4 regions of the Nonomuraea sp. NPDC049269 genome follow, and region 4 is predicted to be linked to each of the others. Evidence: riboswitches for the same ligand, from Rfam matches in the RefSeq annotation. Region 4 holds a riboswitch; each other region holds the start of a gene.
The links. Region 4 has a riboswitch for cobalamin ahead of ACGFNP_RS55525 (ABC transporter substrate-binding protein). Riboswitches for the same ligand answer to the same signal wherever they lie in the genome.
Positions count from the first base shown of each region.

Region 1: another riboswitch for cobalamin. It lies ahead of ACGFNP_RS29600 (ribonucleoside-diphosphate reductase subunit alpha); the one in region 4 lies ahead of ACGFNP_RS55525 (ABC transporter substrate-binding protein).
Region 2: another riboswitch for cobalamin. It lies ahead of cobN (cobaltochelatase subunit CobN); the one in region 4 lies ahead of ACGFNP_RS55525 (ABC transporter substrate-binding protein).
Region 3: another riboswitch for cobalamin. It lies ahead of ACGFNP_RS36645 (CbtB domain-containing protein); the one in region 4 lies ahead of ACGFNP_RS55525 (ABC transporter substrate-binding protein).

Region 1 is NZ_JBICSO010000005.1:445,572-449,868, reverse strand. Features, by position in the region: gene ACGFNP_RS29600 (ribonucleoside-diphosphate reductase subunit alpha) at 1-1,959, opposite strand, end outside; cobalamin riboswitch at 2,085-2,294, opposite strand; gene ACGFNP_RS29595 (tripartite tricarboxylate transporter substrate-binding protein) at 2,299-3,264, opposite strand; gene ACGFNP_RS29590 (SAM-dependent methyltransferase) at 3,385-4,152, opposite strand; gene glmS (glutamine--fructose-6-phosphate transaminase (isomerizing)) at 4,226-4,297, opposite strand, start outside.
Region 2 is NZ_JBICSO010000007.1:238,012-242,308, reverse strand. Features, by position in the region: gene ACGFNP_RS36690 (precorrin-2 C(20)-methyltransferase) at 1-35, opposite strand, end outside; gene ACGFNP_RS36685 (precorrin-8X methylmutase) at 41-661, opposite strand; gene cobG (precorrin-3B synthase) at 700-1,938, opposite strand; cobalamin riboswitch at 1,952-2,159, shown strand; gene cobN (cobaltochelatase subunit CobN) at 2,190-4,297, shown strand, end outside.
Region 3 is NZ_JBICSO010000007.1:228,423-232,719, reverse strand. Features, by position in the region: gene ACGFNP_RS36660 (magnesium chelatase subunit D family protein) at 1-414, opposite strand, end outside; gene ACGFNP_RS36655 (histidine phosphatase family protein) at 411-965, opposite strand; gene ACGFNP_RS36650 (CbtA family protein) at 971-1,720, opposite strand; gene ACGFNP_RS36645 (CbtB domain-containing protein) at 1,729-1,917, opposite strand; adenosylcobalamin (AdoCbl) riboswitch at 1,918-2,066, opposite strand; gene ACGFNP_RS36640 (cytochrome c oxidase assembly protein) at 2,125-3,996, opposite strand; gene ACGFNP_RS36635 (M28 family peptidase) at 4,088-4,297, opposite strand, start outside.
Region 4 is NZ_JBICSO010000013.1:321,764-326,060, reverse strand. Features, by position in the region: gene ACGFNP_RS55535 (SDR family NAD(P)-dependent oxidoreductase) at 1-663, shown strand, start outside; gene ACGFNP_RS55530 (Gfo/Idh/MocA family oxidoreductase) at 699-1,559, shown strand; cobalamin riboswitch at 1,567-1,687, shown strand; gene ACGFNP_RS55525 (ABC transporter substrate-binding protein) at 1,759-2,706, shown strand; gene ACGFNP_RS55520 (iron ABC transporter permease) at 2,721-3,719, shown strand; gene ACGFNP_RS55515 (ABC transporter ATP-binding protein) at 3,716-4,297, shown strand, end outside.

The DNA.
Region 1 (4,297 bases), on a different contig from region 4:
GTACGGCTGCCGGGCCGCGGCCAGGTCGATGAGCGCCTTCTGCGGCAGCTCCCAGGCCGTGCGGTACAGAACCTTGAGGTCGTCGGGGATTCCGGGGATGTCCTGGATCGAGCCGTCCGCCCGCTTGAGGTCGTCGCGCATCCGCTGCGTCCACAGCCCACGGGCCTGCAGATCGGCCACCAGATAGCGGTTGACCTGGAGGAACTCACCCGACAGCGTCTCGCGCTTGAACACGTTGGACACCTGCGGCTCGATGCACTCGTAGCAACCGGCGATGGAGGCGATCGTCGCGGTCGGCGCGATGGCGACCATCAGCGAGTTGCGCAGCCCGGTCGTGGCGATCTTCGCGCGCAGCGCGTCCCAGCGCGGCGACCCGGCGGCGGCGTAGTGGTCGGGGTGCAGGACGCCGCCCGCCGCCCTGGTGTCGGCGTACGACGGGTGCCGGCCGCGCTCGACGGCCAGGTCGGCGGAGGTGTCGTAGGCGGCCAGGGCGATCTCCTCGGCGACGCGCGTGGACAGACCCAGCGCCTCGGGCGAGTCGAACGGCAGCCTGAGCGCGAAGAACACGTCGGCCAGGCCCATCACGCCGAGCCCGATCGGCCGCCAGCGCTTGTTGGCCGCCTCGGCCTCGGGCGTCGGGTAGAAGCCCAGGTCGATGGTCCGGTCCAGGAAGCGCACGGCCGTACGGACGGTCTGGCGCAGCCGGTCCCAGTCGACGCCGCCGTCGACCAGGTGGGCGGCGAGGTTGATCGAGCCCAGGTTGCAGACCGCCGTCTCGCCGTCGCTGGTGACCTCGAGGATCTCGGTGCACAGGTTGGACAGGTGGATGACGTTCTCGGGCCTGGCCGTCTGGTTGGAGGTGCGGTTGGCGGCGTCCTTGAACGTCATCCAGCCGTTGCCGGTCTGGGCGAGGGTACGCATCATCCGCCCGTACAGGGTCCGGGCGGGCAACTGCCGGGTGTAGCGGCCCTCGGCCTCGTAGGCGCGGTAGGCGCGGGTGAACGCCTCGCCGTACAGGTCGGTGAGGTCGGGGACCTCCTTGGGGTCGAACAGCGACCAGACCTCGTCGGCCTCCACCCGGCGCATGAACTCGTCCGGCACCCAGTTGGCCAGGTTCAGGTTGTGCGTACGTCGGGCGTCCTCGCCCGTGTTGTCGCGGAGCTCCAGGAACTCCTCGACATCGGCGTGCCAGGTCTCCAGGTAGACGCAGGCCGCACCCTTGCGACGGCCGCCCTGGTTGACCGCGGCGACGGAGGAGTCGAGCGTGCGCAGCCAGGGCACGATGCCGTTGGAATGCCCGTTGGTCCCCCTGATGAGGGATCCGCGCGAGCGCACCCGGGTCCAGGCGATGCCGATGCCTCCGGCGTACTTCGACAACCTGGCCACCTGCCCGTAGCGGTCGTAGATCGACTCCAGCTCGTCGCGCGGCGAGTCGAGCAGGAAGCACGACGACAGCTGCGGCCGGCGCGAACCCGAGTTGAACAGCGTCGGCGAGCTCGGCAGGTACGACAGCGTGGACATGAGGGCGTAGAGCTCGGCGGCCTCGGCGACCGTCTCCGACAGCCCGCAGGCCACGCGCAGCAGGAAGTGCTGGGGCCGTTCGAGCACCGCCCGCGACTCCGGGTGACGCAGCAGGTAGCGGTCGTAGACCGTACGCAGGCCGAAGTACTCGAAGCGCTCGTCCGCCTCGCCGGAGACGAGCGCGTCGAGCTCGGCGGCGTTGGCGCCGACGAACGCGGCGAGCGAGTCCTGGATCAGCCCTGCGGCGTGGGTGGCGGCGATGGACTCGGAGAAGGTCCGCACGCCGTGCCCGGCCGCCTCGTCGGCGATCTCCTCGGCCAGGAGCCGGGCGGCGACCCGGGAGTTCGCCGGGTCGGTGATCACCCGGGCGGCGGCCTCCTCGATGGCCAGCCGCCGGTCGGCGGTGGCCGACCGCGGATCGACAATGGTCTGCGTCACGTGCTCTCTCCTCGCGAGCTCATCCTCGTGAGGGCGCGCGAGAGCACGGCGGCGCTGGAGTTCTCGGCCGCGACGCCCCCGGCCCTCCCTCGAGGCCCTGGACACTTCGATGGGCGGAGCCGGGTGGCTCCCCCAACGTCACCGGCAGGTCTTCGGGCTCGCGGGCGTGGTCCTGCCCACTACTGGGCCGGCTTCCTACTGGCCGTCGCTTCCCGGATCTCTCCAGTGCTCGTGACGGCGGTCGTTCCCGCTCACCGCTGCGGGGCAGCCCCGGAATCGCACCAGGTTCCCTTTTGCTCCGCCCCGAGGGGCGAACCAGCGACGACCAGGATCCTACATCTAGTGGCCCTTCTCGCAACTACCCCAGCATGTTGTGTCAGCCGTGTCGAGCATGCCGAGATCGCGGAGCACGGCCCTGGTCCTGCCGATCTCCGAGGCGAGCCACTGTTCGAAGTCGTCGCCGCTGAGCGGGATCGAGGTCCAGCCCTCCGTGCGGCAGGCCGCCCGCCAGGTGGCGGACTCCGTGACCTCGTCGCAGAGCCGGATGGCGAAGTCCTTCCTGTCCTCGGTCATCCCCTCGGGCCCGACCGCCGCGCACCAGTCGGCGAAGTCGAGCCGCACCCCGCACTCCAGCAGGCTCGGCGCCTCGACACCGTCCACCCGGCGCGCGCTGGAGACGGCGAGCACCCGGACCCAGCCCTTGTCGATGGCCTTGCGCCAGTCCGCGAGCGTGCCGGTCGCCGCCGCGGCCTTGCCGCCGAGAAGCGCCGACGTGGCCTCCGCGCTGCCGGGGAAGCCGGTGTAGTCGACCTGCCGGGTGTCGGCGCCGAGCCCCTTGGCGATCAGCCCGAACAGCAGGTGGTCGGGCTCGCCCTGCGGCCCGCCCGTCAGCGGCGTACGGTCGGGGTGGGCGAGCAGGTGCGCGCCGAACTGGTCGAAGGTGGCGAACTTGGAGTTGGCGGGCACCACCACGACCTCGATCTGGCCGGTGAGCCTGGCCAGCGGCGTGGCGGTGTCGAGCAGGGACAGCCCGTTGTTGAGCTCGGTCGCGGCCAGCGCGGGCAGCCCTGTGACGGTGATCCTGGTGGCGGGCGGGGTGCCGGAGACCGGGAAACCCTCCCCGCGGGCGGCCTCGACGAGGGCCCGGGCGACGCGGGCCCAGCGTCCGCCACCGGGAACGATCGCGAACCGGCCCAGCATGCGGGCCGCGCTGACGGCGCTGCTTCCGAGGTTGCTCTCCGTGCCACACCCTGTCGCGCAGGCCATCATCCCAAGGCCGAGCGCGAAGAACCCCCGTCGGCGCATGGCGGTCCCTCCCCTCGCACCCCAGCAACTACCCCACGTCACCGACACTTAACCCATCGTCACACATCGGGCACTCACTACCGGAGATCACGAAAAGTCACGAAAAGCTCGGGAGCGCTTCTAGGAGTGCTTCTGGCCGACGCCGACGAGCAGGTACGAGGGCAGCGAGGGCTCGCTGACCAGCCTGGGCCGGTCGGGACGCCAGTCGGGGGCGTGCACCAGGCCCGGCTCGACCAGTTCGAAGTCCCCGAAGAACGCCCGGATCTCCCTTGGGGTCCGGTCGGTGCCGGCCCCGGCCGACGTGGGCCGGTAGAGCGCCGCCGTGCCCTCGTCGAAACGCCCGCGCGAGGTCGCGTGGGTGAGCACCAGATGGCTGCCGGGCGCCACCGCCTCGCGCAGCCTGGTCACCATCTTGCCCGGGTCGCGGGCGTCCGGGAGGAAGTGCAGGATCGAGACCAGCAGCACGCCCACCGGCTCGTTCAGGTCGAGGAAGCGGGCGGCCTGAGCCAGCACCTCGTCGGGGTCGAGCAGGTCGGCCTGGACGAAGACGGCCCGGCCCGCCTGCTCCAGCAGCGCCCTGGCGTGCGTGGCGACGACCGGGTCACGGTCGACGTAGACGACTTTCGCCTCCGGCGCTACCTCGTGCACGTTGCCCTGGGTGGGCAGCCCGCTGCCCAGGTCGAGGAACTGGCGGATGCCCGTGTCCACCAGGTAGCGGACCGCGCGCTGGAGGAAGGCCCGATTGGCACGCGCGAGGGGTACGGCTTGCGGGATCAGCGCCGCAAGCCGGTCGATCGCCTCACGGTCGATGGCGTAATTGTCTGTGCCACCGAGCATGTAATCGTACATTCGTGCGAGATTTGGCGTGTGAGCATGGAACTCAGGCACAGTTTCGATCTTAAGTCCTGCCGGTCCACTTATCACGGGCTATGTGCCTATTGTTGCCGCCGTGTCGTAGCAGTTACTCGACTGTGACGCTCTTAGCCAAATTGCGTGGCTTATCCACATCACGGCCGAGGGCCACAGCGGCGTG
Region 2 (4,297 bases), on a different contig from region 4:
GGACCGAGGCCCACCCCGTACAGCCGTCCGGTCATCGTGATCACTCCGCTTCGCTCGCGATGGCGTTGACCGCCGCCGCCGTCATCGCACTGCCGCCGCGACGGCCGTGCACCACCAGGTATTCGAGGCCGCTCTCGGCCAGCGCCCGCTTGGACTCGGCCGCGCCGATGAACCCCACGGGGATGCCGAGCACCGCCGCGGGCCTGCCCGCCCCTTCCGCGACCAGTTCGAGCAGCCGGAACAGGGCCGTCGGCGCGTTACCGATGGCCACCACGGCGCCGTCGAGCCGGTCGCGCCAGAGTTCGAGCGCCGCGGCGCTGCGGGTGGTGCCGAGCCGCTCGGCCAGCTCGGCCACCCCCGGAGCGCCGAGGGTGCACAGCACCTCGTTGCCCGCGGGCAGCCTGCGCCTGGTCACGCCGGAGGCGACCATCATGGCGTCACAGAGCACGGGAGCGCCGCCGCGCAGCGCCGCACGGGCCCGCGTGACGACCGAGGGTGACCAGTCCACGTCGTTCACCAGGTCGGTCATGCCGCAGGCGTGGATCATCCGCACCACCACCTGGGCCACCTCGGGCGGGATCCCGCTGAGGTCCGTCTCGGCACGGATGGTGGCGAACGACCGCCGGTAGATCTCGGCGCCGTCACGGATGTAGTCGGTCACTGCTGCCTTTCCTGGTATCCGTCGGTTGTGGCGGCGTATCAGTCGGTTGTGGTGACGTGCCCGTCGGTTGCGGCGACGTATCCGTCGGCTGTGGCGACCATTTGGATGACCGGCCCCCGGGGCAGCCCGCAACGCCGCTCACAACCGGCCCAGTGCACGGGCATGGCCGTGGGGCCATCGCGGTCCGCCACCCAGCGCCGCGCGTCCTCCCGTACGTCGGCCAGCGCTTTCGCACAGCCGGGGCGGCCGGTACAGGCGGTCACGCCCACCCAGGGCGACGCCGGATCGGTCACCAGCCCGGCGGCGTCGAGCGCCCGCGCCACGTGGTCGGCGTGGGATGGCGGCAGATCGAGGAGCACCACGGTCCGCCACGGCGTCAGCCGCACGGCGACGCCGGATTCGGCGGCGGCGGCGATCGCGCGGGCCTGGGCGGCGGTCAACCGGCCGAGCGGAACCACCGCCTCCAGCGCCACGCGCCCGTCCCGCTGCTCGGTGAGCCCCGCACCCCGTGTCTCCGGAGCGAATGGCGGGCTGTCGACCGCGACGCCGCCCAGCCGGGCGGCGATCCTGGCGGCGCCGTCCTCCAGCTCCCCGATCCGCCACGCGGTGCTGTCACGCTGGGCCTCGCCCTCGCGCACGGAGGCGCTCTCCTGCCGGACCTCGGTATCAAGCGCGGAGGCGCTCTCCCGTTCGTCGAGGAACGCCTCGGCTGCGGCGATCATGTAGGACACGGCCGCCTCCCCACGCAAGGAGAGCCCGGAGTCCCTCCCCGCCAGAAGCAGCCGGCCGGTGCCCCCAACGAACGTGACGTCCGCGCCGAGCCCCACCACGTCGCCACTCCCGTCGTCCAGCGCGAACAGGAACCGTCCCGGCAGCCCGGCCAGCCGGAGACACGCGCACAGCGCCTGGTCCAGCGCCTCCACCAGCGGCTGCGTGTCGAGCAGGCCCGCGGGTCCGCGTCCGCTCAGGGGCGAGGCGACGATGTTGCGTACCCGCTCGTGCGCGGCCGACGGCAGCAACCCAACAAAGGCCATCCGCTCGGCGAAGGCGGTGGCCGAGCGCAGGCCGCGCACCTGGACGTTCGCCCGGGACGTCAGCTCGATCACCCCGGAGCCCAGGTCGGTGGCGCAGGCGGCCAGCTCGCGAAGCTGGGCGGCCGACACCGCGCCGCCGGGCAGGCGGACCCGAGCAAGCGGGCCGTCGGCGGCCTCGTGCACCTGTAGCGCCCCCGGACAGGCGTCGGGGCGCACACGTCCGGAAAAGTCGGCTATGGACACGAAGAGGATGGTAACGCCAGTTTCTTGCGGTGGTCGCCCCTGCCGTGGTCTGATCGGGAGGCGATGGCAAAGGGAGGAAGCCGGTGCGAAACCGGCGCGGTCCCGCCACTGTGACCGGGGAGCGAACCCCACGAAGGCCACTGTCCGGCGACGGATGGGAAGGCCGGGGCGAGCGCTGATCCGGGAGCCAGGAGACTCCTGCCGTCGTGACACCCGCTACTGGGGCGAGGACCCCGAGGGAGGATTGCGCCGTGCTCGGCGACAGCCATACCGTCCTGCTGCTCTCGACTTCCGACACCGACCTGCTGAGCGCTCGGGCCGGCGGTGCCGCCTACCGCCTGGGCAACCCCGCCAGGCTGGCGGCCGAGGACCTGCCCGCCCTGCTGGAGGGTGTCGACCTGGTCGTGGTACGACTGCTGGGCGGGCGCCGGGCCTGGGAGGAAGGGCTGGACCACCTGCTGGCGGGACCGCGCCCGGTGGTGGTGCTCGGTGGCGAGCAGGCCCCAGACGCCGAGCTGATGGAGCTGTCCACGGTCAGCGGTGGCGTCTGCGCGGAGGCGCACGCGTACCTGGCGCACGGCGGGCCCGCCAACCTGACCGAGCTGCACGCCTTCCTGTCCGACACCGTTCTGCTGACCGGCCGCGGGTTCGCCCGGCCCGAGCCCACGCCCACCTGGGGCCGCCTGGAGCGCACCGCGCGGGGGGAGAGCGGGCCGGTGGTCGGCGTGCTCTACTACCGGGCGCATCACGTGGCGGGCAACACCGCGTTCGTCGAGACCCTGTGCCAGGCGGTCGAGGACAAGGGCGGACGGGCGCTGCCCATTTTCTGCTCCTCACTCCGCACCGCGGAGGCCGGTCTGCTCGACCTCCTGCGTACCGCGGACGCGCTGGTGGTGACCGTACTGGCCGCGGGCGGCTCCCGTCCGGCCACCGCGGGCGCCGGTGGCGACGACGAGGCGTGGGACGTGGGCGCGCTGGCCGAGCTGGACGTGCCGATCCTGCAGGGGCTCTGCCTGACGACCAGCAGACAGGCGTGGGAGGAGAACGACGACGGTCTGTCTCCGCTCGACGCCGCCTCCCAGGTGGCGATCCCCGAGTTCGACGGGCGGATCATCACGGTGCCGTTCTCGTTCAAGGAGATCGACGAGGACGGGCTGACGGTCTACGTCGCCGACGCCGAGCGGGCCGCACGGGTCGCCGGCCTCGCTGTACGGCACGGCCTGCTCAGGCACACCCCGCCCGCCGAGCGCCGCCTGGTCGTGATGCTGTCGGCGTACCCGACCAAGCACTCCAGGGTCGGCAACGCGGTCGGCCTGGACACCCCCGCCAGCACGGTGCGACTGCTCGCCAGACTCGCCGAGGCGGGCTACGACCTGGGGGACGGCTTTCCCGGCGTGGCCGAGCAGGACGGCGACGCGCTGATCCACGCGCTGATCGCCGCGGGCGGCCAGGACCAGGACTGGCTGACCGAGGAGCATCTCGCGGGCAACCCCGTGCGCATCTCCGCGGAGTCCTACGGGCAGTGGTACCGCACGCTGCCCGGCGACCTGCGCGCGGACATGGAACGCCATTGGGGCCCGCCACCGGGCGAGCTGTTCGTGCACGAGGGCGCCATCGTGCTGGCCGCGCTGCGGGCGGGCAACGTGGTGGTGATGGTGCAACCGCCGCGCGGATTCGGCGAGAACCCGATCGCCATCTACCACGACCCCGACCTGCCGCCCAGCCACCACTACCTGGCCGCGTACCGCTGGCTGTCGAAGGAGTTCGGCGCGCACGCGATGGTGCACGTGGGCAAGCACGGCAACCTGGAGTGGCTGCCGGGCAAGTCGGCCGGTATGTCCGCCTCGTGCGGCACGGACGCGGCGCTGGGTGATCTGCCGCTCGTGTACCCGTTCCTGGTGAACGACCCGGGCGAGGGTACGCAGGCCAAGCGGCGGGCGCACGCGGTGCTGGTGGACCACATGGTGCCGCCGATGGCCCGCGCCGAGACGTACGGCGACATCGCCCGGCTGGAACAGCTCCTCGACGAACACGCCTCGATCGCGGCGATGGACCCGGCCAAGCTGCCCGCGATCAGGGCGCAGATCTGGACGCTCATCCAGGCCGCCCGGCTGGACCACGATCTGGGGTTGGCCGATCGGCCGCACGACACCGAGTTCGACGACTTCATCCTGCACGTGGACGGCTGGCTGTGCGAGGTGAAGGACGCGCAGATCCGTGACGGCCTGCACGTACTCGGCCAGGCGCCCGAGGGACAGGTCCGGGTGGACCTGGTGCTCGCGATGCTGCGGGCCAGGCAGATGTGGGCGGGCAGGGAGACCCTGCCCGGGTTGCGGGAGGCGCTCGGCCTGGCCGAGGA
Region 3 (4,297 bases), on a different contig from region 4:
GTCCACGTAGAGCACGCCGCGGTGCGCGGCGGCCAGCAGGCCGGGCTCGAACGCCTTCACGCCCTCGGTCAGCGCCCGCTCCACGTCGAGCGAGCCGGCCAGGCGGTCCTCGGAGGCGCCGACGGGCAGCTCCACCAGCGAGGCGGGGCGGCGTAGCCACTGCTCGCCCGGCTCGTGCGGCCCGTCGGGGCACTCGTCGCCCGGTGCGGCGGGATCGCAGGCGAAGCGGCAGCCCGCCACGACGTCCACGGGCGGGAGCTGGGCGGCCAGCGCGCGGACGATGGTGGACTTGGCGGTGCCCTTCTCGCCGCGTACGAGCACGCCGCCCACGCGCGGCGAGACGGCGTTGAGCACCAGCGCCAGCTTCAGGTCCGCGAGCCCGACGACGGCGCTGAACGGGTAGGTGACGATCAAAGGGTGGCCTTCCGGTTGACATGCGCGACGCGCCAGCCGCCGCGTGTGCTGGACAGTTCGGTGGTGGACAACGGCGCCAGGTCGAAGCGGGTGGTGACCAGGGGGTTCAGCCCGAGCGCGTGGCCAAGGGCGGCCCTGATCACTCCCACGTCGCAGATCACGATGGCGGGGGACCGGCGTTCCGCGTCGAGCCAGGCCGCGACGCGGGCCGCCAGCGCGGCCAGGCTCTCCCCGCCGTGGGGCGTGGCGTGCGGGTCGGCGAGCCAGCTCGCCAGGGCGTCCGGCTCGGCCTCCGCGACCTTCGCGTACGGCAGGCCGCGCCAACTGCCGTGATCGGCCTCCGCGAGAGCCTGGACCACCGACGGCCGCAGTCCCATGGCGGCGGCGGTCTGATCGGCGGCCCTGGCCGGGGCCACCAGCGCGAGACCCGTCCAGGATCTGGCCCTGGCCAGGGCGGCGGCTCTGGCTAGGCTCGACGGGTCGGCGTTCTCGTCCATGGGGAAGCAGGCCGACCGCGTTCCCGGTGTGCCGGCCTGCCGTACGAACAGCACCTCTCTCAGCTCGGTGTGGGCACCGCGACGGGAACCGCGGCCGGGCGGCGGGCCGCTCGATCGCAGGCCCAGCCGAAGAGCACGCCGAACGCGGTCCAGAAGACCAGTTGCGTACCCAGCGACGCGAGCCTGAACTCCCACAGCAAGGTCGCGGGGAAGTTCGCGGGCACCTCGTTGACCGCGGGCAGCAGCGCCCAGGCGGCGATCACCGGCACCAGGAACGTCACCACCGTGACGAGCCAGCGTGCCCACGGCCCGCCCTGCGTCCGCCGCCCACTCGCCACCGCGATCGCGGTCGAGGCCAGCCCGACCCCGATCATGATCACGTAGAGCAGGGTGCGGCTGTTGATCGTCTCCGGATCGCCGACCGCTGGTGGGTTGGCGGGATATTTCAGGAATGGAAGGAGAATGATGGCCACGAAAGCGGTGGCCGCGGCGGCCAGCGCGAGCCCGCCCTCGGAGCGAGGGCCGACCCGCCCCCGCAACCCCGCGAACACCAGGGCGAACACTCCGCCCACGGCCAGCCCGTACAACCCGGTGGCCAGGAACAGCCCGGCTTTCTGGCCGGGTCTGCTGACCACCGCCTCCTCTCCATGATTGTGACCGGCCGCCTCGGCCGCGGGCGGCTGGGCGGCTTCCTCCAGGGCGATCGCGCTGTCCACACTCGGCTCGCCGAAGGCGAACGCGAAACCACCGGCGATCAGCCCGGCCAGCAGGCCCAGAAGCAGCCCCCTGACCAGCAGGGTGCGCACCACGCCGACCCCTAGTGGCACGGCACGCCGAGCAGGTGCCGCCCGTCGTGCATGAGTTCGTGGAGGTAGTTGCCGGTCTGTGAGATCGCTCCGTTGTCCATCAGGACCAGATAGGCCACCAACAGGAGCAGGGGTACGGCCAGCAGCCATGGGCGCAGGCGGGGGAAGGGAACGGACGTGGGAGTGGTCAGGCCACTCATAGTGCCTCCTCAGGGATGACGCGTCCCAACAAACGAGGTCACGGTGGCCAAGCGACCTGGCTCCCGGGATCTACGTCCCGGATACAGTGGCGCGTCCGCACCGGCTTCTCACCGGATTTCCCTTGGCCAATCGTGAAATCTACCGGAACGTATCCCTTCATCCCGTTCGCGTCAACACGCACACCATGAACGCGCAGCTCACAGAGCTCACACCGGCACGTCCACGCGGGCGACAAGCTTGAGTGCGGTCTTCCGCGACCGGGTCAGCCGTACGGCCAGCGCGGCGAGAGCCGGCACAGGCAGGACCAGGTACACCAGGCCGGCCAGCCCCTGGTCGGCCGCCACACTCGCCACGCCGCGCGGAGCCACCTGCGAGAACCACTCCTGGCCCAGCACCGGCCCGGCCAGCAGGAACAGGCCGACCACCACCTGTACCGCGACGACAGCCGCGAGCACCCACGCGCGATCCCGCCGCGTGATCGGCCGCGGCAGGGGATCGACCCCGGCCAGCAGCCAGCAGGACAGCAGCCCGGTGCCGAAGAACAGCACCTGGGTGAGCAGGTGGACCGCCTGGTTGGCGGTCGACCAGGCCAGCCAGCCGGTGCCGTACAGGACGACGACCGGCAGCACGTAAAGGGCCAGGGCGGCGATCGGATGAGTGAGCCGCGCGGCCAGGCGGCTGCGCAGGAGCGCCGAGGCGAGGTCGCCGTACTGCGATCCGGGGGTGATGGCCCGCGCGGTCAGGGTCAGCGGCGCCCCGAAGGCCAGCAGCAGCGGCCCGATGACGTTGAGCACCGTGTACTGCAGGGCGTGCGCCGACGGCATCGCCCGCGCGTAGCCGCTCACGCCGCCCACGAGCACCGCCGCCAGCACCGCCAGCCCGGCGAACCAGGCGAGCGTACGGCCCACCGGCCACGGGTCGCCGGTACGGGCCAGCCTGCGCACCCCGGCCAGATAACCGGCGGCCGGAAGCGCCAGGGCGAGCAGGACCAGCGGGTTGAGCCGGATCTCGGTGATCAGCGCGCCGATCGAGTAGGGCGCCAGGTCGTAGCCCAGCAGGTCGTTGTGGCCGCCGATGGCGGGTGGCGCGGAGCGCGACAGGCCGGCGGCCAGTCCCGTCGCCGCGGCCATCACCATCAACTCGCCGGCGGCCAGCCGGGTGAAGGTGCCTCGTGTCGTACGTTCGGCGATCGCGGCGATGGTGCGGCGGCGGTGGATCATCCCGAACACGCCCAAGGCCACCAGCGCCGTCACCTTGCCCAGGACGAGCAGACCGTACCGGGTCGTCCACAGTTGCGGCACCGAGTCCATCCGGACCCAGGCCCCGGCCACGCCGGACACCGTCACCGCGACGAAGCAGCACAGGGCCAGCGTGCTGAACCGGGCCACGACGCTCGCGAGCCGGTCCGAATTCCGGAAGTGGACCAGCACGGCCGCCAGCCCGCCGACCCAGACGGCCGCCGCGAGCAGATGCGTCATGAGCGCGGAGACCGCGATGTCGTGATCTCCGGCCGACGCGGCGTGGCCGACGTAGACCGGAGGAAGCAGGCCGAACCCGGCGGTCACCAGCAAGGCGACCCCCGTCCACCGGGGCAGGCCGGCCTCTTTCATCCGGGAGGAGGCGAGCACCACGACCGTGGCCGTGCACGTCACGACGAGCATGGCCTGCGTCTGGGGGAGGGTGGTGCCGAAGTTCAACAGGGTGAAGTCGCCGAGGACCTCGTTCGCCGGCATGCTGAGGATGTTCGACAGCGTCAGCAGGTAGGTCATCAGCGCGCAGACCGCCCAGGCCAGCGCCCACCAGCCGGCCGCGCGTACGCAGGCGTTCGCCTCCGGTGCGTCGCGGGGGGCGAGGACCACTCCGGCGACCAGTGCTCCCACCGTGGCGATGGAGCAAAGGTCCAGCGCCAGTCGCGTCACCGACAGTCCCCAGACGGTCAACGGGCCGGGAGTCGGCAGCCCCTTGATCGGCGGCGGCGGTCCGCCTCCGCCGATCCACAGGGCGACGGCCAGCGCCAGGAGGCCGACCGCGATGGCCAGGCCTCCGTACAAGAGAGCCCGACGCCCGGGTAACAGCACCGCGTCCTCCTTTGTCGGGAGCATCCCTCAGTTGGGCAAGCGTCCCCTATGGACGGGTACGTCCGCGCCCTTATCGAGGTTCGACCCAGATTTATCGCGCGACTCTGCCAACAAGCTCAGCATCATCAGCGGCGACCGCGGCTTTCGCGGCGGCGGCCGGGCCGGGAAGGTCGCCGCTGTAGGCGTAGACCACGGTGGCGGTGGCGATGGCGCCGGTGTTCAACGCGAGGGCCCGGTCGTTGATGTTGGCCACGGTGTCGCAGGCCTTGTGGTAGCACGCGTCATAGGGCTGGCCCGCCGT
Region 4 (4,297 bases):
ACCACGATCCGCGCCAGAGGCGGCACGGCCACGGCGCTCACCTGCGACGTGTCGGACGAGAAGCAGGTGGCCGGGGCGATCGGCGACCTGATCGCCTCGTTCGGCCGCCTGGACGTCGTCCACTCGAACGCGGCCGCGCTCGGCCCCGGCACCTACGGCCGCGACCAGGACCTCGAGTCGCTCGACGTGGAGGTCTGGGACCGCACGATGGCGGTGAACCTGCGCGGCGCCCTGCTCATGGTCAAGCACGCGGCCCCCGTGATGGCCGACGGCGGCGCCTTCGTCCTCACCTCGTCGGTCTCGGGCCTCCTGGGCGACGTGGCGCACGTCGCCTACGGCACCTCCAAGGCGGCGCTGACCGGTTTCGTGCGCTACGTGGCCACCAAGTACGGCTCGCGCGGCATCCGCTGCAACGCCGTCGCCCCCGCCCTGGTCCTGACCGACGTGGCCGCGCAGGCCCTCGGCCGGGACCGGCTGGCCGACAAGGCGGCCGAGCGCCTGCTGCCCTGGGCCTGCACCCCGGAGGACGTGGCCGACCTCGTCGCCTTCCTCACCTCGGGCGAGTCGCGGTGCATCACGGGACAGACCATCGTCATCGACTCCGGCACCCTCGCCCACCGCCCCGAGCATGCCCTGCGCCAATGGCGCGACGCCGCTGAATGACTCTAGGGTTCTTCAAGCGGATCAAAGGGGGATGTATGGAGCCGGTGTCGGTCGGTTTGATCGGAGCGGGGCCGTGGGCGGAGCGCGCGCACGCGCCGATGCTGGTCAAGAGTCCGTATCTCCGTTTCGCCGGGGTATGGGCGCGCCGTCCGGAGGCCGCCGCCGGGCTGGGGGCGCCGGTGTTCGAGCGGATCGAGGAGCTGTTCGACGCGTGCGAGGCCGTGGCGTTCTGCGTGCCGCCGGGCGTACAGGCCGAGTTGGGGGTGCGCGCCGCGCGGGCCGGGAAGGCGCTGCTGCTGGAGAAGCCGCTCGCCGACTCACTGGAGAACGCGCGGCGCCTCGCGGACGCCGTGCGCGAGGCCGGGGTGGCCTCGCAGCTCGTCCTCACCATGCGCTACACCACGCAGGTCAGAGAGTTCCTGGCGCGCTGCGCCGGCATCGAGGCGTTCGGCGGCCACGCCGCGAACATCTCCAACGTCCTGCTGGGCGGCCACCCCTTCGGCACCCCGTGGCGGCTCCAGCGCGGCGCGCTCCTGGACGTCGGGCCGCACGTGATCGACCTGCTCGACGCCGCGCTCGGCCCGGTGACCGGCGTACGCGCGCACGGGAACCCGCTCGGCTGGACCGGCCTGCTGCTCGACCACGAGGGCGGCGCGGTCAGCGAGGCGTCGCTGAGCATGGCCGCCGCCGGCGACCTGCCGCCATCGAGCATCGCGGTGTACGGCAGAACGGGCAACGCGGTGCTGCTGCCCGGCGACGACGATCCGTTCGCGACCATCGCCGAGGAGTTCGCGCGGACCGTACGCCAGGGCGGCGGACACCCGCTGGACGCGGCCCACGGGCTCCGGCTGCAGCGGATCATCGCCGAGGCGGAGACCCAGTTGGCCACCCCTTGACTTAGCTTCCATCCGGAGCATTGATAGCGTCTGTCCGACGCGCAGAGTTGCAGCGAAGTCCGGTGCGAGTCCGGCGCTGTCCCGCAACTGTCATAGCCAGGTCGCCTGCCTCCGCGCTGACGTCATCAACCCTCGTGGAAAAGGGTGATCCGTCGCTCTCAGCGGGTCTCTCGGTTCCGACAGTGTGAAAGGACTTCTCGTGAGGCCCGTACGCACGGCCTTCGCGGGCGCGCTGCTGGGAACGCTCGTTCTGACCGGATGCGGCCAGAACAGCACTACCACCACCCCGTCACCCGCGAGCTCAACCGGCTCGACCGGCTCCACCGCCTACCCCGTAACGGTCGAGGCGGCCAACGGCAAGGTCACCATCGCCAAGAAGCCGGAGCGGATCGTCTCGCTCTCCGCCAGCCACACCGAGACGCTCTTCGCCATCGGCGCGGGCCCCCAGGTCATCGCGGTGGACGACCAGTCCAACTACCCGGCCGGCGTCCCCAAGACCGACCTGTCCGGCTTCAAGCCGAACGTCGAGGCCATCGTCGCCCAGAAGCCCGACCTGGTCGTCGTCTCCAACGACATCGACAAGGTGGTCGCCGAGCTGGGCAAGCTGAACGTGCCGGTCCTCCTGGAACCGGCCGCCACCAAGCTCGACGAGGCGTACGACGAGATCACCGACCTCGGCGCCGCCACTGGCAACACCGACAAGGCCGGACAAGTCGTGACAGGCATGAAGACGGCCCTGGACAAGCTCGCGGCGAACGCCCCCAAGGGCAAAAAACTCACCTACTACCACGAACTCGACCAGACCCCCTACGCTGCGACGTCGAGCACGTTCATCGGGCAGATCTACGGCATGTTCGGCCTCACCAACATCGCCGACAAGGCGCCGGACCCGGCGGGCGGTTATCCCAAGCTGTCGGCGGAGTTCGTCGCCCAGGCCGACCCCGACCTGATCTTCCTGGCGGACGTGAAGTGCTGCCAGCAGAGCAGGGACACGCTGGCCAAGCGGCCCGGCTGGAAGGGACTGTCGGCCATCAAGAGCGACCAGGTGATCCAGCTCGACGACGACCTCGCCTCGCGCTGGGGCCCGCGGGTCGTCGACCTGGCCCAGTCCATCAGTGACGCGGTCGCCAAGGCGGCCACCCGCTAGTGAGGTCCAGCCTGATGTGGACGGTGGGTGCGCTGGGCGTGCTCGCCGTCTCCATGGTGGCCGGGCTGCTCGGCGGGGCCGCCGACATCTCGCCGTGGCAGGTGGTGCTCCAGGCGGTCGACTGGCTGCCGTACGTGCACGTGGACTCGGGGCTGGCGCCCGTGGAACAGGGGCTGCTGTTCGAGCTGCGGCTGCCCAGAGTGCTGGTGGCGGCCGTGGTCGGCGGGCTGCTGGCCATCGCGGGGGCCGGCTACCAGGGGGTGTTCCGCAACCCGCTGGCCGACCCGTACCTGCTCGGCGCCGCCGCCGGAGCCGGGCTGACCACCACCGTGGTCATCGTGCTCGTGCCGACCCCCGTGGTCGGCATCCCGGTGGCCGCCTTCGTGGGGGCCGTGGGCGGGGTGTTCCTGGCGTACGTGCTCGGGAACACCGCCGGCCGCGCGGGCGGCACCGCCACGCTGGTGCTCGCCGGGGTGGCCGTCACCTCGTTCCTCACCGCGATCCAGACGTTCATCCAGCAGTTCAAGGTCGAGGAGTTGCAGCGCATCTACTCCTGGATCCTGGGCGACGTGGGCGGCGGGTGGGACCAGTTCTGGCTGGTGCTGCCGTACGCCGTCGTCTCTTCGGTGCTGCTGCTCGCGCACGGGCGGATGCTCGACGTGCTCTCGGTGGGGGACGAGGAGGCCACCAGCCTGGGCGTGCGGGCCGGTCGGGTCCGGCTGGCGGTCCTGCTGGCCGCGTCCCTGGCCACCGCGGCGGCCGTGGCGGTGAGCGGTCTCATCGGGTTCGTCGGCATTGTCATCCCGCATGTGGTCAGGCGGCTGGCGGGCGGCTCGTACCGGATCGTGCTGCCGCTGTCGCTGATCGGCGGCGCCGCCTTCCTCGTGCTCGCCGACCTGATCGCGCGCACCGTCATCGCCCCCGCCGAGCTGCCCATCGGGGTGGTCACCATGTTCGTCGGCGCGCCGTTCTTCGTGGCCATCCTCCGCATGACCCGGCAGACCGCCACATGACCGGCACTTCTGACCGGGCGGATGGTCACCCGACCGGCACCACTGACCGGGCGGACGGTCACCCGACCGGCACCACTGACCAGGCGGACGGTCACCCGACCGGTGCCACTGACTCGGCAGCGGCCCTGCCGGGGCGGATGATCGAGACCAGCGCTCTCTCGGTTCGGCTCGGCGAGCGCGAGGTGCTCACCGACGTCGATCTGTCGGTCCGGCGCGGCGAATGGCTGGCGATCATCGGCCCGAACGGCGCCGGAAAGTCCACCCTGCTCAAGGCCGTCATGGGCGTCGTCGCCCACCGGGGCGACGTCACAGTCGGCGGCCGGGCCGCGCGCACGCTCCGGCCGAGAGACAGAGCCAGGCTGGTCGCCTACGCGCCCCAGACGCCCTCGTTGCCGCCCGACATGACCGTGTACGACTACGCCCTGCTCGGCCGCACCCCGTACATCCCCTACCTCGGCAGGGAGAGCCGCCACGACCGGGAGGTCACCGGGTCGGTGCTCGAACGGCTCGACCTCGCCGAGTTCGCCGAACGCCGGCTGGGGGAGCTGTCCGGCGGCGAACGGCAGCGCGTGGTCCTG